Regions from separate parts of the Promicromonospora sp. NFX87 genome, predicted to be linked through region 1. Evidence: predicted binding sites of a transcription regulator. Region 1 holds the regulator's gene; each other region holds the start of a gene.
The links. The regulator LexA, encoded in region 1, represses DNA repair genes until DNA is damaged. The targets are predictions, from matches to a motif close to TCGAACANNTGTTCGA.

Region 1 (3,212 bases):
ACTGGTAGACGCTCGCGAACCGGAGGTAGGCCACCTCGTCGAGCTCGCGGAGCGGGCCGAGGATGGCGAGGCCCACCTCGTACGCGTCGATCTCCGCGCTGCCGTTGCTCCGCAGGGTCTCCTCGACACGCTGGGCCAGGATCGCCAGGTCGTCGTCGCTCACCGGGCGCCCCTGGCACGCCTTGCGCACACCCGCGGCGACCTTGTCGCGGCTGAACGGCTCCGTGGCGCCGGAGCGCTTGACCACGGACAGGCTCGCGGTCTCCACGGTGGTGAACCGTCGGTTGCAGTTCGGGCACTGCCGTCGGCGCCGGATCGACAGGCCGTCGTCGGCGGTCCGCGAGTCCACCACACGCGAGTCGGCGTGGCGACAGAACGGGCAGTGCATGCTCACTCCTGCGTGGTCGACCATCGACCGGAGGCCTCCGGTCGCGCCCCGACCGTAAGCGGGCAAACCACCCCCTTGCAACATAGCCGCAACATTCGTCGGCGAATCGAGGCCTTTCGTCACTCCTTGGGCAGGAGCAGCAGCTCCCCGACGCGCAGCGTGCCGGTCGACATCTCGTTCAGCTCCTGCAGCCGGCCGACCGCGTGCCGCACGTCCTCGCCGGGCCTCGCGACCTCCTGGGCGAAGCCCCAGAGCGTCTCTCCCGGCTGCACGGCATGCACCCGGACCTCGGTGGGTTCTCCCGGGGAGCTGGCGACCGCCGTCGCCCCCCACGTGACCATCGGCGCGAGCAGGAGCATGGCCAGCAGCACGAGGACCACGCGGCCACGCCGCGTGAGCCGCAGGCCGGCCAGGCCCAGCCGGTCGGCGATCGTGCGCCCTTCCGCCGGGGCGTACGCACGGAGCGCAGCCGGTCCGGCCGCCGGTGCGTACGCCCGGCCATACGACGGCGCATACGCCTGTTCATACGTCGGGGTGTACTGCCGCAGCGGGATCACGTCCCCCATGGCCCCTCCTCGAGGTGCAGAGCTTCTGTCGTTCATACAAGCGTTCGTCGAACGCCCGTACCATTGTGTAGCACGGGACACCGTCCATGTCGAGACACGCTCGAACATTCGTTTGAGCCGAGCGCGTTTGTGACCTAGAGTGGGTAGCGCACAGGAGAACATTTGTCGGAACGGGAGGGGCACGGGCATGACGGGACGGGACGGGACCAGCGACACGAGAGCCGTCGACACGGCAGCCTCCGGCGTCGCCACGCTGGACACGCCGGCCGACAAGGCGGTCGCTGACGTGCACACGATCTCGCCGACAGACCGCCTCACCGAACGGCAGCGCCTCGTGCTGGACACGATCCGGCAGTCGTTCGAGACGCGGGGCTACCCGCCGTCGATGCGTGAGATCGGCGAGGCCGTCGGGCTGGCCAGTCCGTCGAGCGTCAAGCACCAGCTCCAGATGCTCGAGAAGAAGGGCTTCCTGCGCCGCGACCCCAACCGGCCGCGTGCCATGGAGCTCGTGGAGCCGATGGCCGAGCAGGTCGACAAGCCGACCCGCGGCGAGATCCACTGGCCCGAGCCGCGCCGTAGCGGCCAGGTCCACTGGGGCGGCTCGGTGCCCGACGACGCCAGCACTCCCCCGCCGTCGTACGTACCGCTCGTGGGCCGTATCGCGGCCGGTGGCCCGATCCTCGCCGAACAGGTCGTCGAGGACGTGTTCCCGCTCCCCCGCCAGCTGGTGGGTGACGGCGAGCTGTTCCTCCTCAAGGTCGCCGGCGACTCGATGGTCGACGCCGCGATCTGCGACGGGGACTGGGTGGTCGTGCGCCAGCAGAACGTCGCGGAGCAGGGCGAGATCGTCGCCGCCATGATCGACGGCGAGGCCACGGTCAAGACGTTCAAGCAGACCGACGGTCATGTGCTGCTGCTGCCGCAGAACCCGGCTTACGAGCCGATTCCCGGCGACGAGGCCCAGATCCTCGGCCGCGTGGTCGCCGTCCTCCGCAGCCTCTGACAAGACCGCGAAGTAGAGCGCCTGTCCGCCCTGCGCAACGCTCAGCGTGCGTAGGGCGGACAGGCGCTCTACTTCGCGGTGCCGTCAGAAGCCGAACCGCCTCTGCACGGCCCGCACGTTCTCTGCCGAGGCACGAAGGCCCGCCAGCTCGTCATCGGACATCGGCACCCGCACGTTGTCCGTGACACCCCGCCGGTCCACGAGCGACGGCACGGACAGGCACACGTCGCTGATGCCGTGGTAGTCGTCCAGCAGCGAGGACACCGGCATGATCCGGCCCTCGTCCTTGAGCACCGCCTCGATGATGCGGGTAGCGGCCAGGCCGACGGCGTAGTTGGTCGCCCCCTTGCCGGAGATGATCCGGTACGCGGAGTCCACGACCTCGCGGTGCACCTCCGTACGGACCGCCGCGTCGAGCGGCGGCTTGCCGCCCAGCGGCTCCCAGTCGAGCAGCGGCATGCCGCCGATCGACGCCGAGCTCCACAGCGCGATCTCCGAGTCGCCGTGCTCCCCGGCGATGTACGCGTGCACGTTCCCCACCGCCACGCCGCAGCGCTCGGCGAGCACCACGCGCAGCCGGGAGGAGTCCAGGACCGTACCGCTGCCGAACATCCGCTCGCGCGGCACTCCGGAGATCTTGAGCGCCGCGTAGGTCACGACGTCCACCGGGTTCGTCACCATGACGTACGTGGCACCCGGCGCGACCTCGACGAGGCCGGGCAGGATGTCGCGCATCAGCCCGATGGTTCCCTCGGCGAGGTCGAGCCGCGTCTGCCCGGGCTTCTGCTTCGCCCCTGCGGTCACGACCACGACGTCGGCTCCCGCGCACACCGCAACGTCGTCCGAGCCGATCACCTGCGCCTGGGGCGTGAACATGAGGCCGTGCTGGAGGTCGAGCACCTCGGCCTCGACCTTCGCCCGGTTGACGTCGTGCAGGGCGATGGTCCGCGCCGAGCCCCGCGCGAGCGCGGCGAAGGCCAGCGTGGAGCCCACAGCGCCCGCGCCCACCACCGCGAGCTTGGTGGTACGGGCATTGGAGGGACGTACGGCCGGGATGTCCGAAAGGGCTGCCATGCCCCCAGGTTAGGTGTCGAGCCTCGCCAGCGCGGCGCGCACCAGCGCCGAGTCTGTGGTCGGCCAGAACCCCGGCATCGAACGGGTGAGGAACGAGGCGTAGCGCGCGGTCGCGAGGCGCGGGTCCAGGACGGCCACCACTCCCCTGTCGTCCATGCTCCGCACGAGACGCCCGGCACCC
Region 2 (3,212 bases), 570 kb from region 1:
GCGCCCACGGCGTCGTCGAGGCGGTGGGCACCGAGGAGTCGATGTGGCAGGCCATCAACTCCGCCCGGCCGGGCGGCTACGTCGGGTACGTCGGCGTCACGCACGGCGTCCAGCTCGACGGCCTGAAGCTGTTCTTCACCGGCGTGCACCTGCACGGCGGCCCCGCCCCCGTGCGCCGGTTCCTGCCCGAGCTGATCCAGCTCATCTGGGACCGCGCGATCGACCCGGGCAAGGTCTTCGACCTCGCCCTCCCGCTCGAAGAGGCGGCCGAGGGCTACAAGGCGATGGATGAGCGTCGCGCCACGAAGGTGCTGCTCACCCTCTGACGGTCGCGCCGCCCGGGTCGCACATACCGTGGAACCCATGAGCACCAAGGACGAGGTGCGGGAGTTCCTGGTCTCCCGCCGCGCGAACGTCACCCCGCGGCAGGCGGGCATCCCCGACTTCGGCGGGGAGCGGCGGGTACCCGGGCTGCGCCGCGAGGAGGTCGCCATGCTCGCCGGCGTCAGCCTCGACTACTACACGCGGCTGGAGCGCGGGAACATCCGCGGCGCGTCCGAGAGCGTGCTGGGCGCGATCGCACGAGCCCTCCAGCTGAACGACGCCGAACGCGAGTACCTGTTCGACCTCGCCCGCACGGCCCCCGCTGCCGCGGCCGCGCGCGACCGCAAGCCCGTCGCGCAGTCGGTCCGCACCTCCGTGCAGCGCGTGCTGGACAACATGGCCGTGCCCGCCATCGTGCACAACTCGAACCAGGACCTCGTGGCCGCGAACGTCATGGGCCGCGCCCTGTACGCCCCGCACTTCGACACCGACGGCACGCCGAACATCGCCCGGTTCATCTTCCTCGACCGCCGCGCCCAGGACTACTACGTCGACTGGGCACTGGCCCGGCGCACCGCCGCGGCGATCATGCGGCTCGAGGCCGGACGCGACCCGCTCAACAAGGAGCTCACCGCGCTCATCGGCGAGCTCTCCACCCGGAGCCCGCAGTTCCGCGAGGACTGGTCGGGGCACGACGTCCACGAGCACCGCACCGGGGTCAAGTCGTTCCACCACCCGGTGGTCGGGCGTGTCACCGTCGCGTTCGACGTCTTCGCGATGCCCGGCGAGGCGGGCCTGCAGATCGTCACCTACAGCCCTCCCCCGAACACCGACTCAGCGGAGAAGTTCGCGCTGCTGGCCAGCTGGGCGGCGACCCAGGAGGCGGAGCGCGCCCCTGACGGCGGCCTGGCGAGCAGGCCGCACGACGCCGTGAGCCAGCCTGCGAGCACCGACTGACCAGCTGAGGTCGCGCTGGCGGGACGTCTGGGACGGCCTCAGAGGCGTCTCGATCCTGTCGCGAAGAGTTATCCACAGATTTGAAATCTGGCATGCAGGTCGCACACATGTTCGAGATAATGGACGCATCCAAGGAGTGAGTACTAGGCGAGCGATCGAGATGAGTGGGGGTGAGCATGGTGGATCAGACGACGAACGGTGGACCCGCCACCCTGCCCGCCGCGATCTCGATCGAGGAAACTCTCGCCCGGATCGAGAACGAGATAGACCACCTCACCGCGCTGACGGACCCCGAGACACTGACCGGCTGGGACGCCCCGACGGTCACTCGCCTGGCTGATGCGCACACCCGGATCCGTCGGCTGACCGGCCGGTTGGACGGTGTGCGGTACACCCTGCTGCCCCGGATCGAGAACGAGGGCTCGTGGCGCTCCGGTGGCGCGGCACGCACGTTCACGACCTGGCTGCGCCTGCGCGAAGGCATCTCCGCGTCCACCGCGGGTAAGGACATGACGATCGCCCGGCGTCTCGCGACCGCACTCCCAGTCACGCGGGAGCGTCTGGTCGCGGGAACCCTGGGTGTCGACCACGCCCGGGTGATGACCGAGGTCGCACCCACCAGTGAGACCCGTACCGACGCACTGGCGTGGTTGATCGATACCCGCACCGGACACACCACCACACCGGAACAGTTCGTCCAGTCCGTTGCGGTCGACTTCCCCGACCCGTCCGAGGACCCCGATGGGGCACGCACTCGTGAGCTAGTGACCCAGGTGCTGGAGGGCGCGGTCGCGGACGGGACGCTGACCACGGGTGAGGGCGTGGTGCTGCGGGAGGCCAATGTGTTGAATGCGGACCAGTTCCGGAAGGTGGCGCGCCGGTTCGCGACCATCACCGACCCCGACACAGACGACCTCGACGACGACAAGGCCGCGCAGGGCGAGTTCCTGGACCTGGCCAAGACGTTCGGCGGGTATCACGTGGCCGGGTTTCTGACCGATGAGCACGGCCTGCAGCTCACGACCGCGATCAACGCGGTGATGGGCGCCCCGTCAGCGGAAGACACCCGGACGACGACCCAGCGTCGCGCGCAGGGTCTGGCGGATGTGGCGCGGGTGGTGCTGGACACGAACCAGGCCTCTCCGGGTGCTGCTATCGCGCCGCACCTGAACGTCACGGTGTCCTGGAACGAGTTCGTCACTCAGGTGACTCGGACCCGGGACGGGCTGTGCCTGACGTGCGGCCAGGCCACGCCCGGGCTCAGCAGCCGGATCGGCACAGCGAGCACCAGCACAGCGAGCACGGTGAGTGCAAGCACGGCGGGGACAGCGACAGAGTCCGGGTTCTTGTCCTCGGGTGGTCCGGTGTTCACCGAGACCGGGGGTCGCGCCCCGCGCGCGTTGGTGCGCCGCCTGGCGTGTCACAGCGCGGTCACCCGGATCGTGTTCGGACCCGACGGCGCAGTCCTCGACGTGGGTCGTGCCCAACGCACCGTGTCGGGGCAGATGCGACGCGCCGTCATCGCCCGCGACCAGCACTGCGTCTACCCGGGATGTGACCAGCCACCGTCACGGTGCGAGGTCCACCACGCCCTCACTCACTGGGCCGACGGTGGCGATACATCGGTGACGAACAGTGCGTTGCTGTGCTGGTACCACCACCAGTTGGTGGATGCCAAGGGCATCACCATGCACTGGACCGGAAAGCCAGCCACGAACACCACGGCCGGTGCCCTGCTGGAGACCGGGTGGGCCTTCACCGACGCCCGCGGCCACCGCATCCGCCTACCCGAACCCATCGAAGCACCTGGCACCGACCAGGCCACCGAGCCGCCGTCCTCCGTCGAAGCCGACCGACCGGCCGGCCGAACCTGGCGCGACCCGACCCGCCTGATTCGGCTGCCGAGCCCGCCAGATCACCTCACCCGGCAA
Region 3 (3,212 bases), 700 kb from region 1:
AAGGCCCTGCTGCCGCCGGCCAAGGTCGAGTACGTCGAGAAGCAGCCCACCCTGGAGGACGTGTTCTTCGCCGTCGTCGGCGAGAACACCGCCGGCGACACCGCCAGCAGCCCCGTCAGCACGGACAAGTGAGGAACGAGACCATGAGCAAGCACTTCTTCGGCGACACCGCCGTACTGACCGGGCGATCCCTGAGCCACATCCTCCGCAGCCCGGACACGATCATCACGACGGCGGTCACGCCGATCGCGATGATGCTGATGTTCGTCTACGTCTTCGGCGGCGCGATCAACACCGGCACCGGCAGCTACGTGAACTACCTGCTGCCCGGCATCCTGCTCATCACCATCGCGTCAGGTATCGCGTACACGGCCTACCGGCTGTTCCTGGACATGCAGGGCGGCATCTTCGAGCGGTTCCAGTCCATGCCGATCGCGCGTTCGGCGGTGCTCTGGGGACACGTCCTGACGTCGCTGGTCGCCAACCTGGTCTCGGTGACCATCGTCGTGCTGGTGGCCCTGCTCATGGGCTTCCGCTCGGGAGCAGGAGTGCTGGCCTGGCTCGGCGTCGCGGGCATCCTGGTTCTCTTCACGCTGGCTCTGACCTGGCTCGCGGTCATCGCCGGCCTGTCGGCCAAGACCGTGGACGGCGCCAGCGGGTTCTCCTACCCACTCATCTTCCTGCCCTTCGTCAGCTCGGCGTTCGTGCCCACCGAGACGATGCCCGGACCGGTGCGCTGGTTCGCGGAGAACCAGCCGGTGACGTCGATCGTCGACACCATCCGCGACCTCCTCGCCCAGCAGCCGGTGGGCACGGACATCTGGGTGGCGCTCGGCTGGTGCGTCGGCATCCTTGCGGTCGCCTTCGTCCTGGCCACCGCCACGTACCGCCGCAAGATCTCCTGACGGCGGACTCCTCACGACGACGGAGCTAACTCGACCACGGTCCTCGACCGCGCACCGTCCGGTGTGCGGTCGAGGACCGTTCTTCGTTGCGGTGCGAGTGAGCCCTCCCGTCCGAGGCCTGATCGACGACCTGAGCGTGGGAGTACTTCCAGGGCTTCCACGACGGCCTTCGGGAGCCCGCTTTGAGGCGGTCAGAAGTTATCCACAGATTTGAAATCGGGCGAGCAAATGGCACGAGTGTTCGAGATAATAGGTACAGCGAGGAAGTCAGAACTAGAGGCAAGTGAGCGAGTCGGGCGGGGGTGGGCACGGTGGAGCAGACAACGAACAGCGGACCTGCCGGTGGCCTGCCCGCTGCCGCCTCGATCGAGGACGTGCTGGCTCGGATCGAGAACGAGATAGACCACCTCACCGCCCTGACGGACCCCGAGACCCTGACCGGGTGGGACGCGCCGACGGTCACTCGCCTGGCTGATGCGCACACCCGGATCCGCCGGCTGACCGGCCGCCTGGACGGGGTCCGCTACACCCTGCTGCCCCGCATCGAGAACGAGGGCTCTTGGCGCTCGGGTGGCGCGGCTCGCACGTTCACGACCTGGCTGCGGCTGCGCGAGGGGATCTCCGCGTCGACCGCGGGTAAGGACATGACGATCGCCCGGCGTCTCGCGACCGCGCTGCCCGTGACGCGGGAGCGGCTGGTCGCGGGAACGCTGGGTGTCGACCACGCCCGGGTGATGACCGAGGTCGCACCCACCAGCGAGACCCGCACCGACGCACTGGCCTGGCTGATCGACACCCGCACGGGTCACACCACGACACCGGAACAGTTCGTCCAGTCTGTTGCGGTCGACTTCCCCGACCCAGTAGACGACCCCGACGGCACCACCACCCGTGAGCTGGTCACCCAGGTCCTGGAGGGCGCGGTCACCGAGGGGAACCTGGTCACCGGTGAAGGCGTCGTCTTGCGCGAAGCCAATGTGTTGAACGCGGACCAGTTCCGCAAGGTGGCGCGCCGGTTCGCGACCATCATCGACCCCGACACCGACGATGTGGACGATGACAAGGCCGCCCAGGGCGAGTTCTTCGACCTGGCCAAGACGTTCGGCGGATACCACGTCGCCGGGTTCCTGACCGACGAGCACGGCCTGCAGCTCACGACCGCGATCAACGCCGTCCTGGGTGCCCCGTCAGCAGAAGACACCCGGACGACGACCCAGCGCCGGGCACAAGGCCTCGCGGATGTGGCGCGGGTGGTGCTGGACACGAACCAGGCCTCCCCGGGCGCGGCGATCGCACCGCACCTGAACGTCACGGTGTCCTGGGACGAGTTCGTCACCCAGGTCACCCGGACCCGGGACGGCCTGTGCCTGACCTGCGGACAGGCCGCACCAGCACGTGGCAACCGCCCGGGCGTGGGTCCGAGCATGCCGGGCACCAGCACCAGCACAGGCACGAGCACCAGCACCGGCACGAGCACCGGCAGCGGCACCGGCACGGGTGCGGGTGCGGATGTCGGTGCAGGGCCGGTGAGCACCGGCCCAGCGGCCGGAAGCCCGGCGGGAAGCCCGAGTGGAAGCCCGAGTGGAAGCCCTGGCGGGAGCCTCACCGAAAGTCCGACCGGAGGTCCGGGTGGCTGGAGCACCGCGGCTACGACCGTGTCCGGGTTCTTGTCCTCCGGTGGCCCGGTATTCACCGAGACCGGGGGTCGCGCCCCACGCGCACTCGTACGCCGCCTGGCGTGTCACAGCGCGATCACCCGGATCGTGTTCGGACCCGACGGCGCAGTCCTTGACGTCGGACGCGCCCAACGCACCGTGTCAGGGCAGATGCGCCGCGCCGTCATCGCCCGAGACCAGCACTGCGTCTACCCAGGGTGCGATCAGCCGCCGTCGCGGTGCGAGGTCCACCACGCCCTCACCCACTGGGCCGACGGCGGCGACACGGCGGTGACCAACAGTGCGTTGCTGTGCTGGTACCACCACCAGCTCGTCGACACCAAGGGCATCACCATGCACTGGACCGGCAAGCCGGCCACGAACACCACAGCCGGTGCACTGCTGGAGACCGGGTGGGCCTTCACCGACGCCCGCGGGCACCGCATCCGCCTCCCCGAAGCCATCGGGGCCCAACCTCCACCCACCACCGAAGCCGCCTGACCCGGCGAACCCGCAGCCGGCCGAACTCGCCAATCGGGTCCGACCCCGTCAGACCTGATTGGCCACACGAGCCCGCAGACCGAGCAAGGTCGCCCGACTCAGATCGGCCGCATCAGGACGGCCGCATCAGGACGCCCAACGCAGGCCACCC

Region 2: a site for LexA is predicted at 1,381-1,396, ahead of ACNYC2_RS20570 (DUF222 domain-containing protein). Genes of this name have one in related genera too.
Region 3: a site for LexA is predicted at 1,135-1,150, ahead of ACNYC2_RS14925 (DUF222 domain-containing protein). Genes of this name have one in related genera too.

What each region holds. Positions count from the first base shown of each region.
Region 1 covers NZ_CP183413.1:4,006,388-4,009,599, forward strand. The annotation lists gene nrdR (transcriptional regulator NrdR) at 1-388, opposite strand, end outside; gene ACNYC2_RS18020 (LysM peptidoglycan-binding domain-containing protein) at 508-954, opposite strand; gene lexA (transcriptional repressor LexA) at 1,142-1,957, shown strand; gene ACNYC2_RS18030 (L-lactate dehydrogenase) at 2,042-3,031, opposite strand; gene ACNYC2_RS18035 (ATP-dependent DNA helicase) at 3,041-3,212, opposite strand, start outside.
Region 2 covers NZ_CP183413.1:4,579,128-4,582,339, forward strand. The annotation lists gene ACNYC2_RS20560 (zinc-dependent alcohol dehydrogenase family protein) at 1-326, shown strand, start outside; gene ACNYC2_RS20565 (helix-turn-helix transcriptional regulator) at 364-1,281, shown strand; gene ACNYC2_RS20570 (DUF222 domain-containing protein) at 1,458-3,212, shown strand, end outside.
Region 3 covers NZ_CP183413.1:3,307,348-3,310,559, forward strand. The annotation lists gene ACNYC2_RS14915 (ABC transporter ATP-binding protein) at 1-132, shown strand, start outside; gene ACNYC2_RS14920 (ABC transporter permease) at 144-905, shown strand; gene ACNYC2_RS14925 (DUF222 domain-containing protein) at 1,217-3,061, shown strand.